Regions from separate parts of the Variovorax sp. VRV01 genome, predicted to be linked through region 1. Evidence: predicted binding sites of a transcription regulator. Region 1 holds the regulator's gene; the other holds the start of a gene.
What was found. Region 1 encodes HrcA, which represses chaperone genes, less so after heat shock. Its sites were predicted from a motif close to TTAGCACTCNNNNNNNNNGAGTGCTAA; they were not measured.

Region 1 (8,106 bases):
GGAGCGCTACCCGGTCAAGACGCGCAAGCTCAAGCGCAGCGCCCAGTCGCTCTGGGCGCTGCTCGCGCGCGATGCGCAAGGCCGGGTCTGGCTGGAGAAGCGGCCGGCCAAGGGCATCTGGGCCGGGCTCTACTGCCCGCCCGTGTTCGAGAGCCGCGAAGCGCTGTTGGCCGCGCTGCCGCCGGCGGCGCTGGCGGGCGCCCGGGACCTGCCCCCTTTCGTGCATGTGCTGACCCACAAGGACCTGCACCTGCACCCGGTCCTGCTTCAGGACAGCCAGCCGCAAGGCGATGCCGCACGCTGGGTGGATGCCCAGGAGTGGGGCCGGCTGGGGCTGCCGGCGCCGATGCGCAAGCTGCTCGAGAGCAGCGCGGACTAGCCGGCGGACACGGGCTCAGCCCGCGTCGAGTTCGCGGTGCCGCTTGAGGGCGACCCAGCGGGCTCCGAAGGCCCGCGCGAGCTGCTCGACCAGGAACACCGAGCGGTGCTGGCCGCCCGTGCAGCCGATGGCCACGGTCACGTAGCTGCGATGGTCCCGCGCCAGCGCATCGAGCCAGCGCGAGAGGAACTGCTCGATGTCGTCGTACATGCGCGCGACGTCGTCGTGCTCGCGCAGCCATTCGACCACCGGCGCATCGCGCCCCGTGAGCGGCCGCAGCGCGGGCACGTAGTGCGGATTGGGCAGCATGCGCACGTCGAACACGTAGTCGGCATCCAGCGGCACGCCGCGCTTGAAGGCGAAGGATTCGAACACCAGCGTCAATGCGCTGCTCTGCGGCGCCGAGATCAGTGCCTTGATGTAGCTCTGCAGCTGGGCCGGCCGGATGAGGCTGGTGTCGATCACGTCGGCGCCGTCGCGCAGGTCGGCCAGCAGCTCGCGCTCGAGTTCGATGGCCTGCACCAGCACGCGCTCCTGTTCGGGCACGTCGTTGCGGCCCTCCTGGCGCGACAGCGGATGGCGCCGGCGGGTTTCCGAATAGCGCCGCAGCAGTGCGTCGGTGGTCGCGTCGAGAAAAAGCGAGCGCAGCGACACGCCGTCCTGCCGCAAGGCCTCGAGCTGCTGCGGGACGATCGGCAGCGACACGCCGCTGCGCACGTCCATCGCAATGGCCACGCGCGTGGCCTGCTGTTCGTGCTGCAGCGCGATGAAGGCCGTCAGCAGTTCGGGCGGCAGGTTGTCGACGCAGTAGTAGCCGGCGTCTTCCAGCGCATGCAGCGCCACCGACTTGCCCGAGCCCGACATGCCGGTGATGAGCACGAGGTCGAGGTCCATCACAGCGCCGCCGAAGTCTTGTGGCCCAGCATTTCACGGGCATGCGCCAGCGAGGTCTGGGAAAGCTTCTCGCCGCCGAGCATGCGGGCGATTTCACGGGCGCGGGTGTCGTCGTCGAGCCGCGAGACGCCGCTTTCGGTGCGCGGGCCGTCCTGGCCGATGGCCGTGGTCTGGCGCTTGGCCACCACCAGGTGGTGGTCGGCGCAGGCGGCGACCTGCGGCAGATGGGTGACCGCCAGCACCTGGCGATCGCGCCCGAGCTGCTTCATGAGGCGGCCCACGGTCTCGGCCACGGCCCCGCCGACGCCGGCATCGACCTCGTCGAAGATCAGCGTCTGCGCGGCGCCGAGCTGGCTGGTCGTGACCGCGATGGCCAGGGCGATGCGCGAGAGTTCGCCGCCCGAAGCCACCTTGCCGATGGGGCGCGGCGTGCTCCCGGGATGGCCGCTCACGAGAAAGGCAACGTCTTCGAGACCCGCGCGGCCCGGCTGCGCCAGCGGCTGCAGCTCGACCTCGAAGCGCCCGCCCTGCATGCCAAGCCCCTGCATCGCCTGCGTGACCGCGTCGGACAGCCGCGGGGCGGCCAGCTTGCGCGCCTTGGCGAGCGCCTTGGCTTCCTTCATGTAGGCCTGCTGCGCAGCTTGCTCGGCGCGCTCCAGGCCTGCGAGATCGCTCTGCGCGTCGAGCGCCTGCAACTCGGCCTGCCAGCCGGCCAGCAGCGCCGGCAGGTCGTCCGGCGTGCGTTTATAGCGGCGCGCGAGCGACATCCACAGCCCCATGCGCTCGTCGAGCTCGGCCAGCTGCTTGGGATCGGCCTCAGCGTCGCGCAGGTAGCTGTGCAGCGTGTGGGCGGCATCGGAAGCCTGGGCGACGCTGGAGGCCAGCACCTCGCCGAGGGCGCGGAATTCGGGCTCGATGTGCTCGCAGTTCTGCAGCAGCGTGACGGCGCGCGACAGCGCGGCGAGGGCGCCGTTGTCATCGTCTTCGAGCGCCTGGCTCGCGCCCTGCGCCGCGTCGATCAGCGCCTGCGCATTGGAGACGCGCGCGTGCTGGGTCGAAAGCTCTTCCCACTCGCCTTCGGCCGGCGCCAGCTTCATGACTTCGGCGATCTGCCATTGCAGCCGCTCGCGTTCGCGCAGCAGGGAGTCCTGTGCCGAGCGCGCATGGTCGAGCGCGGAAAGCGCCTGGCGCCAGCTCTGCCAGGCCGCGTCCAGCGCATCGGTGCGCACGCCGGCATAGGCGTCGAGCAGGCCGCGCACGGCCTCGGGGCGCGTCAGGCTTTGCCATGCATGCTGGCCGTGGATGTCGAGCAAACGGTCGCCGAGCTCGCGCAACTGGGTGGCGGTGGCCGGGCTGCCGTTGATCCAGCCGCGGCTGCGGCCCTGCAGGTCGACGGTGCGGCGCAGCAGCAGGGCGTCGCCGGTTTCGAATCCGCCCTCATCGAGCCAGGCCGCAAGCGCCGGGTCGGCGTCGAATTCGGCGCTGACGTCGAGCCGTTCGGCGCCTTCGCGCACCGCGCCCGCGTCGGCCCGGTTGCCGAGCGCCAGCTGGAGCGCATCGATCAATATCGACTTGCCCGCGCCGGTCTCGCCGGTCAATACCGTGAAACCTGCCGACAGGTCGAGTTCGAGTGATCGCACGATCACGAAGTCGCGCAATGCGATGCGTCGCAGCGCCATGTCAGGAGCCCCCTTCGTTCCAGTGAAGTTTCTTGCGCAGCGTGTCGAAATAGCTCCACCCGCGTGGGTGCAGGAAGCGCACGCGGAAGTCGGATCGGCGCACCACCACGCGATCGCCGATCGCGAGCGATGCCAAGGACTGCATGTCGAAATTGGCGCTGGCGTCGCGCCCCGCCACCAGTTCGATCACGATCTCGTCGGCGTCGGGCAGCAGCACCGGGCGGTTCGACAGCGTGTGCGGCGCAATGGGCACCAGCACCCAGCCCGGCACCGCCGGATGCAGCAGCGGCCCGCCGGCCGAGAGCGCATAGGCCGTCGAACCCGTGGGCGACGCGATGATCAGGCCGTCGGCGCGCTGGTTGGCCACGAAATGCCGGCCCACCGAAACGCGCAGCTCGACCATGCCCGAGGTGGCGCCGCGGTTGACCACCACGTCGTTCATGGCCAGCGCATCGAACACCGAGGCACCGTCGCGCATCACCTGCGCATGCATGAGGCTGCGGTGGTCTTCCTCGTATTCGCCGGCCAGCATCGGAATCAGCGTGGCCTGGTAGTTGTCCAGCGGAATGTCGGTGATGAACCCGAGCCGGCCGCGGTTGATGCCGATCAGCGGGATCCCGTAGCAGGCAAGCTGCCGGCCGATGCCCAGCATGGTTCCGTCGCCTCCCACCACCAGGCCCAGATCGCAGCGCTGGCCGATTTCCTCGACGCTCAGCGGCTGGTAGCGGCCGCCGACGCTGGCGTGTGCATCGGCCTCCTCGGCCGCCGATTTTTCGACGAACACCTCGCACCCTTGCGATTCCAGGAAGGCGCCGATATCTTCCATCACGCCGTCGCGGGCATCGGCCTGCGCCCGGGCGCCTGAAGCCTGGTATTTGCCGATCAGCGCGACGTGACGAAAGCGGGAAGTCATCTACAAATTACAACACTAAAATCTTGCAATGCTGGACGACCGTGCCAAGTTGCTCCTCAAGACGCTGGTCGAGCGTTATATCGCCGAAGGCCAACCGGTCGGGTCGCGGACTTTGTCGCGCGCCCCGGGCCTTGACCTGTCTCCCGCGACCATCCGCAACGTCATGTCCGACCTGGAGTCGCTGGGGCTGATCGCGAGCCCGCACACCTCGGCCGGACGCATTCCCACCGCGCGCGGCTACCGGCTGTTCGTCGACACCATGCTCACGGCGCAGCGCGAGCAGATGAACACACCAAGCCTTGCGCCAGACCAGCCGCAGAAGGTGATTGCCAACGCGGCCAACCTGCTGTCCAACCTGTCGCAGTTCGTCGGCGTCGTCATGGCGCCGCGGCGGGCTTCGGTCTTCAAGCAGATCGAGTTCCTGCGGCTTTCGGACCGGCGGCTGCTGGTGATCATCGTTTCGCCCGACGGCGACGTGCAGAACCGCGTGATCTTTCCGGAGGCCGATTACACGCAGTCGCAGCTGGTGGAAGCATCCAACTACATCAATGCTCACTACGCGGGCCTGACCATCGAGCAGGTGCGCGACCGCCTGCAGTCCGAAGTCGAAAAACTGCGTGGCGAGATTGCCGCGCTGATGCAGGCGGCGGTCAAGGTCAGTTCCGAAGTGCTCACCGAGGCGCAGGAAGACGACGTGGTGATATCCGGCGAGCGCAACCTGCTTTCCGTCACCGATTTTTCGAGCGACATGGGGCAGCTGCGCCGTGCCTTCGAGCTCTTCGAGCAGAAGGCGCAGCTCATGCGTCTGCTCGATGTGTCGAGCAAGGCCGAGGGTGTGCGCATCTTCATCGGCGGCGAGAGCCAGGTGGTACCGATCGAGGAGCTTTCCATCGTCAGCGCCAACTACGAGGTCGACGGGCAGGTGGTGGGCACGCTGGGCGTGATCGGCCCGACCCGCATGCCTTATGAGCGCATGATCCAGATCGTCGACATCACCTCGCGGCTGGTCAGCAATGCGCTGAGCCACCGCAAGTGAGCGGCGCCGCGAATAGAATCGTGGCCTCTCGTGGGCCGTTAGCTCAGCTGGTTAGAGCAGCGGACTCATAATCCGTTGGTCGATGGTTCAAGCCCATCACGGCCTACCACCTGCATTCATTTCTGAGCTTGGTCCGCCAAGAGCCAAAAATGGATGCTATAATCGATAGCTGTGCGGCTGTAGCTCAGTTGGATAGAGTACTTGGCTACGAACCAAGGGGTCGTGGGTTCAATTCCTGCCAGCCGCACCACTCTTTGAAGGGTTAGGACATTACGTGTCCTAACCCTTTTTCTTTTTGCGCGCCTCTCTGCGGAATCTTTTTCCGTTCAACGAGATCACTGGCAATGTTCCCGTTCCGGGGCTCCGTGCGATGCGGCCGATCCTGCGCCAGACGCTCTCGACCTTCGGGTGTTGTTGAGGCATTCTTGCTGTTCACCGGAGGAGCCGGAAGAAAACGGGCCGCTTGAGAACCTTCGTCTTCCTTCACGCCGGGTGAGCCCCTGTCCTGGGGCGCCGCGTCCGGCCAGACCTGTTTTTCGATGCCAGAACAGTTGCAGAATCCCGACGACGATCGTCCTGCCTCGACAACACTGCGGCCGCCTCCCGTCATTTGGCTCACGGGGCTGTCCGGCGCGGGAAAGTCCACCATCGCCGCTGCCTTGCAGCCCTTGCTGCGCGCCAGGGGCGTGGGTGCCGTGCGGCTGGACGGCGACGAGGTCCGCGAGGGTTTGAACCGCGGGCTCGGCTTCAGCGCGGAAGACCGCCACGAGAACATCCGCCGCATTGCCCACATCGCGCGGCTGTTGAACGAGCAGGGCATCGTGGCAATCGTTGCCGTCGTTTCACCGCTGCAGGCGCTCAGGGAGCTCGCACGCTCGATCGTCGGCCCTTCGTACCACGAGGTCTTCGTGCATGCGCCCTTGGAAGTCTGCGAGCGGCGCGACCCCAAGGGGATGTACGCGCGAGCGCGGCAGGGCGCGATTACGCGCTTCACCGGCGTGTCCGACACCTTCGAAGCCCCGGCAAACCCTGCTCTCACCGTCGACACTTCCAGTTGCGATGTCTCCGTCGCGGTGGAGCAGATCATGGCTTCGCTGGAAGGACCGGCGCCAACCCGGACGCTGCACGGATGACGCCTGCAAGAAAAAACCACCTGATGATTGCCGGCACGGGGCGCGCCGGCACCACCTTCCTCGTTCAGTACCTGGCGGCTTGCGGGCTGGATACGCACCTTGCCAGGCATCCGGCAGCGAGCACCTATAACGAGGACGCCAACGCGGGGCTCGAGGACCTGCCGTTCGACAACCCCGAGCTGCCCTACGTCATCAAGTCGCCCTGGCTGCATGCCTACGCCACGCGCCTGCTCGCGGATCCGTCCATCGCGCTCGATGCGGTGATCTTTCCGATGCGCAGCATCGTGGAAGCCTCTGCCAGCCGCGTGGTCAACGAACTGCGTGCGCGGTATGCCATGGAAGGCCTGCCGGACGATTGCCGGCTTTGGGAGTCGTGGGGGACCACGCCGGGCGGCATCGTCTATTCGCTCAACCCGATCGACGAAGCGCGCCTTCTTGCGCTGGGCTTTCATGAATTGATGCACACGCTGGTCAAGCACGACGTGCCGCTGGTGATGCTCGACTTCCCGCGTCTCGTCGAGGACCCGGCGTACCTCTATGACAAGCTGCATCCGGTCCTCGGCGCGAAGGTCGACAGGGAACGGGCACTGTCGGCTCATCGGGAGACGGCGGTGCCGTCGAAGGTCCGGGTGGGCAGGGAGCTTGCTGCCCACACCGCGCAGGCGCCCGGCATCGAATTTCCTTCCCAGGCCACCCTGGACCGCGTGGCGATCAAGCGCGAGCTCGACAAGGCCGTGTCCGAGCGTGCGGTTCTCCAGCGGAAACTCGATGAGGCGATGGCCGGCCGCGCCGGGCAGCAGCGCGAACTGGATGAGGCCATTGCCGGCCGTGCGGCCTGCCAGCATCAATTGAGCGGGGCGATCGCCGAAGGTGTTTTGCGGCAGCGTGAACTGGATGAGTTACAGCGCAGCCATGCCGTTCTGGCGCAGGACCTGGAGCGCGCGAGATTGCGCGCCTCGCACCTGGAAGCGCAATGCGCGGCACTGCGGACCTCAAACTCGTGGCGCGTGACGGCGCCGCTGCGTGTCCTGTCGCGAATGCTGAAAATACGGTGAAAAGCCCATCCCTTCCTTGAGACCAGAGGTTCTACCAAGTTGAGCAAAGCATTCACCAAGGAAACCGAGAGCGACGGTGACGACGACGGCGGCGAAAGCACCGCGCCCGCGCTGCCGAGCGGCAGCAAGAACTACATGACGCCGGCCGGCTATGCCCGGCTGCGCGACGAACTGCTTCAGCTGATGGACGAAGAGCGGCCGAAGGTTGTCGAGGCGGTGCACTGGGCCGCCAAGAACGGCGACCGCTCCGAGAATGGCGACTATCTCTACGGCAAGAAGCGGCTGCGGGAGATCGATCGGCGCATCCGTTTTCTCACCAAGCGGCTCGAAATCGCCGAAGTGACCGATCCCTCGGTCCATCATGGCAGCGACCAGGTGTTCTTTGGCGCGACGGTGCGCTATGTCGACGAGACCGGCGACGAGCGCAGCGTGACGATCCTGGGCATCGACGAGGCGGACAGCGCGCAGTCGCAGGTCAGCTGGATTTCCCCGATCGCCCGCGCGCTGCTCAAGTCGCGTGAAGGCGACGTGGTGAAGCTCGTGACGCCGGGCGGTGCCCATGAGGTCGAGCTGTTGTCGGTCAGCTATCCGGCGCCACCGGGCGCGGGCACGGCGCGCTAGCCTTCCTGCCCGCCGGTCAGGGCGCGGGAACCGTTCTTGCGGCGGTCAGCACCGAGGCCGTGCGCCGCGCGGCGCGCAGCACGCTGTCGAGGTGGGTGCGGTCGCGCACGGCAATCACGAAGCGCAGGTCGGTCGAATCCTGCGGCGTCTCGTCGGCCATTTCGACGTGCGTGATGTCGGCTTCGGCGTCCGCCAGGGTCGCGGCCACGCGCGCGAGCACGCCCTTGTCGTTGCGCACCGTGATGACCACGCCGGTTTCGAAGGTGCGGGTCGGTTCGTCCGCCCATTCGACCGCGAAAAAACGCTCGCTGTCCTTGTGGCGCAGGCGCTGGCCCACGCCGCAGGACTCGGTGTGCACGACCAGCCCTTCGCCATGGCCGAGGTAGCCGATGATCT
Region 2 (8,106 bases), on a different contig from region 1:
CCGCGCCGAACAGCATGCCCGCCGGGCCGCGCAGCACTTCGAGCCGCTCCAGCGTGTAGGGCTCGGTGCGCGTGGTGCTGGTGTAGTAGCCATAGGACTGGCGCAGGCCGTCCAGGTAGACGTCGGGCGTGGCGCCCCGGATGCGCACGGAGTCGGTCCGCGAATCCTGGCCATAGGCATCGGAGCGCACGCCGGCCGCGTAGTTGAGCGCGTCCTGCACGTTGGTTGCGCCCTGATCCACCATCTGGTCGCGCGTGACCACGGTCACGGACTGAGGCGTTTCTGCCAGCGGCGTGTCGGTCTTGGTGGCGGTGGCGGCGTTCCTGGCGCGGTAGCCGATCACCGGCGAAGTCGCGGTTTCGAGCTCGGCGCTTGCATCGATCTTCACTTCCGGCAGGGCGCCAGGCGCCGTGGTCTGGGCCAGAACCTGGTGATGCACGTAAATCGCCATGCAGCCTGCCAGCACCGATGCGACCTTGCGCCCCGCCATGAACCTCTTCATTCCTTCTCCACTCCGAAACATTATTAAGAACGATTCGCATTCTAATAGTTATAAAGTCTCATTTGTTCCGATTTCCCCGCCTGGACAAGGGGGCGTTCCTGCAGCGCTCGCGCCGACGGTGCGGCGCGCCACAAGGCAAAGCGGCTACGATCCCGGCCGCACGTCGTGTGCGTCCGCAGGCCCCATGCCCGACAAGCTCATCGCCTCTTCGTTTCCTGCGCTGCGCGGCCTGGCGCTCTGGCTGGTGGCCACCGGCATCGCCTGGGTGCTCGCAGGCTGCGCCGGCCTGCCTCCGCGCACGCCCGAGCCGCCAACGCTCTCGATTGCCGCCTCCCCTTCCACCGCGCTCGGCCGCGCCGCGGCCAGCCTGGACGACGCGCACGACGGCCTGTCGAGCATCCGGCCGCTGGTGGAGGCCTCCTTTGCGCTCGATGCGCGCTTCGAGCTGATGCGGCGGGCGCAGGCCTCGCTGGACGTACAGACCTATCAGCTCGGCAACGACAAGACCGGCCGCCTGCTGCTGCGCGAATTGCGCGATGCCGCGCGGCGCGGCGTGCGGGTGCGCCTGCTGCTCGACGACTTCTACACGGCCGGCATGGACCGCCTCCTGCTCGGCCTGGCCGCGGAACCCAACGCCGAAGTCCGGCTGTTCAACCCCTTCGTGAACGCCCGCGACCATTCGGCCACGCGCTGGATGGAATTCTTCGGCGATTTCCGCCGCCTCAACCATCGCATGCACAACAAACTCTTCGTGGCCGATGGCGCCATGGCCATTGCCGGCGGCCGCAACCTGGCCGACGAGTATTTCCTGCGCAGCGAGGGCGCCAACTTCATCGACTTCGAACTGATCATGGCCGGCCCCGTGGTTCCGGAGGCCGCCCGCATCTTCGACACCTACTGGAACAGCGACGTCGTCTACCCGCTCCAGCGGATCGCCAACGCCAGCGGCACCCCGGAGGCGCTGAAGTCCGAGTTCGAAGCCGCCACCTCGCCGGTCCATGCCCCGCCGCCCGCCGCCCTGCAGGGCACCGACCTGATGGGCGATCCGCCGCTCGGCGCCCAGTTGGCCGACGTCGGCCGCATGAAGTGGATGCGCGCCGACGCCCATGCCGCGGCCGACAGCCCCAACAAGGCGCTGGGCACCCTCGCGTCACCGGCCGAATCGCTGGCCGCGCGTTTCCATGAAATGACCGCCACGGCGCGTTCGGACGTGGTGGTGATCTCGCCCTACTTCATTCCGGGCGAGGAAGGCATGGTGCGCATCCGCGAGGGCCGGGCGCGCGGCGTGCGCATCAGTGTCATCACCAATTCGCTGGCCGACAGCGACGAGCCGCTGGTCAACATCAACTACAACCGCTATCGCGTCGACATGCTGAAGCTGGGCGTGAACCTGTACGAGGTCAGCACCCGGCAGCTCAAGCGCAACCGGCAGTTGCGCGACCTGCTCAAGAAGGCGCGCGGCCGGCTGCACGCCAAGCTCGCGCTGGTCGACCGCGAATGGGTGCTGCTGGGCTCCATGAACCTCGACCCGCGCTCGGCGCGGCTGAACACCGAGTTCGGCGTTCGCGTGCGAAGTTTCGAGCTGACCCAGGCGCTTCTCTATGCCTACCAGCTCGACGACATCGAGGGCGTCTACCGCGTCGTGCTGCTGCCCGACGGCGAGAACGTGCAATGGATAGGCACCGGCGACGTGGACAACGAGGTGCTCGACAGCGAGCCCGACTCGAGCCTGCTCACGCGGCTGCAACTGCTGCTGTTTTCCTGGTTCGTGCCGACCGACCAGCTGTAGCGGACGTCTACAATAGGTAATGAGATTTATTCTCATTAACTGTAAATAAAACGTCAACAAATTTCAATGAGATCCCGCATCCGGTCGTCACGCATCGCTTTTGCCCTGCTCCCCCTCGCTTCCATTTCCCCGCTCTCCATGGCACAAGGCACCGGCACCGGACAGCCGGACCCTGCGAGCACATCGCTGCCCGAAGTGCATGTTGTCGCCGAGCCCGAATCCGGGGGCTACAACCCCACGACCAGCAGCGGCGCCACGCGCACCAGCACGCCGCTGCGGGAGGTGCCGCAATCGGTGCGCATCGTCTCCAGCCAGCTGATCGAAGACATGGGTGCGACGCGCCTGGCCGACACGGTGGGTTTTGTCAGTGGGATCACGCGCCTCAACGACTTCGGTGGCACCTGGGACAACTTCGGCATCCGCGGGTTCAGCAGTACCGACATGGGATTCCTGGTCAACGGCTTTCCCGGATCGCGCGGCTACAACCCGCCGCGCGACACCGCCACGGTCGAGCGCTTCGAGTTCCTCAAGGGCCCGGCTTCGGCGGTCTACGGCAGCAGCGAGCCCGGCGGCACCATCAACATCGTCACGAAAAAGCCGGAATTCACGCGTCGCAACACGGCCGACTTCAGCATCGGCAGCCAGGGCCTGCGCCGCAGCACGCTGGACAGCACCGGCGCGCTGAGCCGCAACGTGGCCTACCGGCTGAACCTGGCGGTGGAAGAAGGCGACAGCCGAAGCGACCTGCTGAGCAACAGGCGCACCCTGGTCGCGCCGGCGCTGACCTGGGTCATCGACGACAAGACAGTGCTCAACTACGAGTCCGAATTCCTGCGTTCGAAAACGCCGCTGGACCGCGGGCTGATCAACGTTCGCGGCCTGCTCGGAACCCTGCCGCGCGACCGGGTGCTCAACGAACCCGGCGACGGCAACATGACGCTCACCAGCAATACCCACCAGCTCACGCTGGACCGCCAGCTGTCGGAAAACTGGCGCGCGCGCATCGGTGCGAGCTACAAGGAAAGCACCTTCTCCGGCAACTACACCGAAGCGACTTCCCTGGCCAGCGACAACCGGACGCTCAACCGCCGCGCCACCTGGCGCCAGCTGCCGTCGCGCGACACTTCTTTCCAGGCGGAGCTGGAAGGCAAGTTCACGACCGGCGCGCTGGCCCATACGCTGCTGGTCGGCGTGGAAGCGTCCAGGCTGTGGATGAACACCGAAATCCTCCGCTCGGGCAACTACCCGATCGACATCTACCAGCCCGTCTATGGCAGGCCCCGGCCGCCGCTCACCTCGCTCACTTCCAGTTCGGACGAGCACCAGCGCGCGAGCGCCGTTTTCCTGCAAGACCAGATCAGCCTGTCGCCGCAGTGGAAGCTGCTGGTGGGCGCCCGCTACGACCACTTCAGGCAGAGCATCGAGGACCGCGTGAACCGCAACAGCGCCCAGAAGCACGATGCCGTTTCGCCGCGCGCAGGCCTCACCTACCTGCCGAACGACTGGAGTTCCTGGTACGTCTCCGCCGGCAAGTCGTTTCGCGGCAACAGCGGCACCGACAAGAACGGCCAGGCCTTCGATCCGCAGCGCTCCACCGCGCTGGAGGCCGGCGTGAAGCTGCAGACGCCGGACCAGCGCCTGGGCGCCAACCTGGCCGTGTTCGACATCAAGAAGACGAACGTGCTGACGGCCAGCGACACGCCCGGCTTCTCCGTGGCGGCCGGCGAGGTCAAGAGCAGCGGCTTCGAGGCCGACGTCTATGGCCAGATCGACAGGAACTGGCGGGTGAGCGGAAATTTCGCGTACGTTGACGCCCGGATCTCGAAGGACGCAACGCTGGCGCCCGGCACACGCATCGTGAACATCCCGAAGACGAGCGCCGGCCTGTTCGCCATCCGCGAGGATGCGCTGGCCGACGGCAGCCGCTATGGAATCGGTGCCGGCATCAACTACGTCGGCAACCGTTCGGGCAACAGCGCCGACACCTACGCGCTGCCGGCCTACACCACCGTCAAGCTGGTGAGCTTCTGGCAGATCAACAAGACCGCCCGCGTGTCGATCGACGTGCACAACCTCTTCAACCGGAACTACTACACCGCCTCGTGGGGCAACCTGTACGTGATTCCGGGCGCCAGGCGCAGCGTCGTGGCCAGCCTGAAGCTGGACCTCTGAAGCCCGTGCATTCACCCCGTATCCGCATTTTTTCGACTGGACTCCCAATGATGAACAGGCTGCACCGAATCGCCGCCCTGGCCACGCTCGCAGCGGCGGCCGTACTTTCTTCCGCGGGCGCGCAGGCGCACGGCATCTGGTTTGCCCAGCGCTCGGGCGATCTCGCATTGATCTATGGCGAGGGCGCCGACGACCTGGATACGGTCAAGCGGCAGCCGCTGATCACCGCGGTCAGCGCCTATGACGCATACGGGAAGCCCGTGCCGACCGCCCTGGAGGTGAACGGGCGCCTGCTGCTTGTGGACACCAAGGAGAAACCCGCCATCGTCGCAGCGGTGCTCGACAACGGCATCTGGAGCAAGACGCCGGAAGGCAAATGGCTCAAGAAGGGCAAGAACGAAGTTCCCGGCGCGCTCACGAGCGGCCACAACTTCAAATATGCGGTGCATCTGCGCAGCCCGCTGCGCAATGCCTTGCCGCCGCTGCCCGGGCATGCGCTGCAGATCGTCCCGGTCGATGCCGCCCTGCCCGAGAAGCTCGGGCAAGACCTGCGCCTGCGCGTGCTCTACCAGGGCAAGCCCGTGGCGGGCGCCCTGGTGCTGAGTGATTTCGTCAACGATCCCGACGCCAGGCCCATGGAAAGCGGCGCCGACGGCAGTGTGGTCATCAAGGTGCGAAACCAGGGGCTGAACGTCGTCACCGCCCAGTGGGCCGCACCGCCGGAAGATCCCCTCAAGACCGACAAGGTGGAGCACCTGACATCGCTCTCCTTTGTGCTGTCGCACGCGCCGGAATAGGCGGGCAGCGCCGCAGATGCGCGCCCGGGCCCTTGAAACTCCCCCGATTGCCCTTATGATTAGCACTCGCTGCTGATGAGTGCTAACAAAGCCTCGCTTCCAGTCGATGGGCTGCCGGTCTTTCCCGCCGGCGCCCGACCACAACCCCGTTTCTTATCCAGGAGATGCAATGAAACTTCGTCCTTTGGCCGATCGCGTGATCGTCAAGCGTGTTGACAGCGAAACCAAGACCGCCTCCGGCATCGTCATCCCCGACGCAGCCGCCGAAAAGCCCGACCAGGGTGAAGTCCTGGCCGTCGGCCCCGGCAAGCGCACCGACAAGGGCGACCTGACCGCACTGACCGTCAAGGTCGGCGACCGCGTCCTGTTCGGCAAGTACAGCGGCCAGACCGTCAAGGTCGATGGCGACGAACTGCTGGTCATGAAGGAAGACGACCTGTTCGCAGTCGTCGAGAAGTAATCCATCCATCCCCATTCGGAGTAATAAAACATGGCAGCAAAAGACGTAGTCTTCGGCGGTGAAGCCCGCGCACGCATGGTCGAGGGTGTCAACATCCTCGCCAACGCCGTCAAGGTGACCCTGGGCCCCAAGGGCCGCAACGTGGTGCTCGAGCGCTCGTTCGGCGCCCCGACCGTCACCAAGGACGGTGTGTCGGTCGCCAAGGAAATCGAACTCAAGGACAAGCTCCAGAACATGGGCGCCCAGCTCGTGAAGGAAGTGGCCTCCAAGACTTCGGACAACGCCGGTGACGGCACCACCACCGCGACCGTGCTGGCCCAGGCCATCGTTCGCGAAGGTTTCAAGCTGGTGGCTGCCGGCATGAACCCGATGGACCTGAAGCGCGGCATCGACAAGGCCGTCACGGCCCTGGTCGCCGAGCTGAAGAAGGCTTCGAAGCCCACCACCACGTCGAAGGAAATCGCTCAAGTCGGCTCGATCTCGGCCAACAGCGACGAAACCATCGGCAAGCTCATCGCTGACGCGATGGACAAGGTCGGCAAGGAAGGCGTGATCACCGTGGAAGACGGCAAGTCGCTGGACAGCGAACTCGACGTCGTCGAAGGCATGCAGTTCGACCGCGGCTACCTGTCGCCCTACTTCATCAACAACCCCGAGAAGCAATCGGCGCTGTTGGACAACCCCTTCGTGCTGCTGTTCGACAAGAAGATCAGCAACATCCGCGACCTGCTCCCCACGCTGGAACAAGTCGCCAAGGCCGGCCGTCCGCTGCTGATCATTGCCGAAGAAGTCGAGGGCGAAGCCCTGGCTACCTTGGTCGTGAACACGATCCGCGGCATCCTGAAGGTCGTCGCCGTCAAGGCACCTGGCTTCGGCGACCGCCGCAAGGCCATGCTGGAAGACATCGCCATCCTGACGGGCGGCAAGGTCATCGCTGAAGAAGTGGGCCTGACGCTCGAGAAGGTGACGCTGGCCGACCTGGGCCAGGCCAAGCGCATCGAAGTGGGCAAGGAAAACACCATCATCATCGACGGTTCGGGCGCTGCAGCCGACATCGAAGCCCGCGTGAAGCAAGTGCGCGTGCAGATCGAGGAAGCCACCAGCGACTACGACCGTGAAAAGCTGCAAGAGCGCGTGGCCAAGCTGGCCGGCGGCGTTGCAGTGATCAAGGTTGGCGCTGCCACCGAAGTCGAAATGAAGGAAAAGAAGGCTCGCGTCGAAGACGCCCTGCACGCCACCCGCGCTGCAGTGGAAGAAGGCGTCGTGGCTGGCGGCGGCGTGGCTCTGCTGCGTGCCAAGCAAGCCGTGGGCGACTCGATCAAGGGCGACAACGCTGACCAGGACGCCGGCATCAAGCTGGTGCTCAAGGCCATCGAAGCACCCCTGCGCGAAATCGTGAACAACGCCGGCGGCGAAGCCTCGGTGGTGGTGAACGCGGTGTTGGCCGGCAAGGGCAACTACGGCTTCAACGCTGCGAACGACACGTACGGCGACATGCTCGAGCTGGGCATCCTGGACCCGACGAAGGTCACCCGCACCGCACTGCAGAACGCCGCCTCGGTGTCCTCGCTGCTGCTGACGACCGAAGCCATGGTCGCCGACGCACCGAAGGAAGAAGCCGGTGCTGGCGGCGGCATGCCCGACATGGGCGGCATGGGTGGCATGGGCGGCATGGGCATGTAATTGCCCACCCCCGAAGCGGCTCACTACTGCGTGTAGCCGCCTCCCCCTCCAGGGGCGACACCTGCGGACCGGCGGAGCCGGATCCGCGGTGTCTCCCGAATAAAAAAACCCGTCTCTCGACGGGTTTTTTTATGGGCGCTTCACAATGCGGCGCTCATCGGAACTGATCGCGCAATGCTGTGTAGAGGCGCTTGAAGCGCGCATGGCGTGCCGCGTGCGCGGTGGCGCCGTCTTGCGAGGGCACGAGCCGCTGCTTGACCGGCGGCAGCGTGCACACCTCGGCCACGGTGCCTCCGTCGGCCAGCCAGGCAAGGCGAGCCGCACCCAGCGCCCCACCTGTCTCGCTGCCCGCATAGAGCGTGAGCGGCACCTCGAAGATGTCGGCCAGCAACTGGCCCCACCAGACGCTGCGCGCGCCGCCGCCCACCAGCGCCACTTCGCGCAGCGGCATGCCGGCCGGCAGGCGCAGGGTGTCGAAGCCGTCGCGCAACCCGAAGCTCACGCCCTCGACCACGGCATAGGCGATCTCCGCCGGACCGTGCGCATGCGTGAGCCCGAACAGCACGCCCTGCGCGTTCGGGTTGTTGTGCGGAGAACGCTCGCCCGAGAGATACGGCAGGAACAACGGGCAACGTTCGCGCTGTGCCGGTGCAACCGACGCGGCAGCTTCGAGCAATGCCGCCTCATCGGCGAACTTGAATGC

Region 2: the regulator HrcA is predicted to act here: its motif matches at 5,320-5,346, upstream of IB278_RS07160 (co-chaperone GroES).

Annotation. Positions count from the first base shown of each region.
Region 1 covers NZ_JACVBS010000001.1:327,936-336,041, forward strand. The annotation lists gene mutY (A/G-specific adenine glycosylase) at 1-379, shown strand, start outside; gene rapZ (RNase adapter RapZ) at 395-1,273, opposite strand; gene recN (DNA repair protein RecN) at 1,273-2,952, opposite strand; gene IB278_RS01575 (NAD kinase) at 2,954-3,865, opposite strand; gene hrcA (heat-inducible transcriptional repressor HrcA) at 3,894-4,901, shown strand; tRNA gene IB278_RS01585 (tRNA-Ile) at 4,934-5,010, shown strand; tRNA gene IB278_RS01590 (tRNA-Arg) at 5,075-5,151, shown strand; gene cysC (adenylyl-sulfate kinase) at 5,453-6,034, shown strand; gene IB278_RS01600 (hypothetical protein) at 6,058-7,089, shown strand; gene greB (transcription elongation factor GreB) at 7,129-7,710, shown strand; gene IB278_RS01610 (RelA/SpoT family protein) at 7,727-8,106, opposite strand, start outside.
Region 2 covers NZ_JACVBS010000003.1:181,009-189,114, forward strand. The annotation lists gene IB278_RS07140 (TonB-dependent siderophore receptor) at 1-502, opposite strand, end outside; gene IB278_RS07145 (phospholipase D family protein) at 687-2,291, shown strand; gene IB278_RS07150 (TonB-dependent siderophore receptor) at 2,358-4,463, shown strand; gene IB278_RS07155 (DUF4198 domain-containing protein) at 4,511-5,260, shown strand; gene IB278_RS07160 (co-chaperone GroES) at 5,430-5,720, shown strand; gene groL (chaperonin GroEL) at 5,751-7,403, shown strand; gene xylB (xylulokinase) at 7,558-8,106, opposite strand, start outside.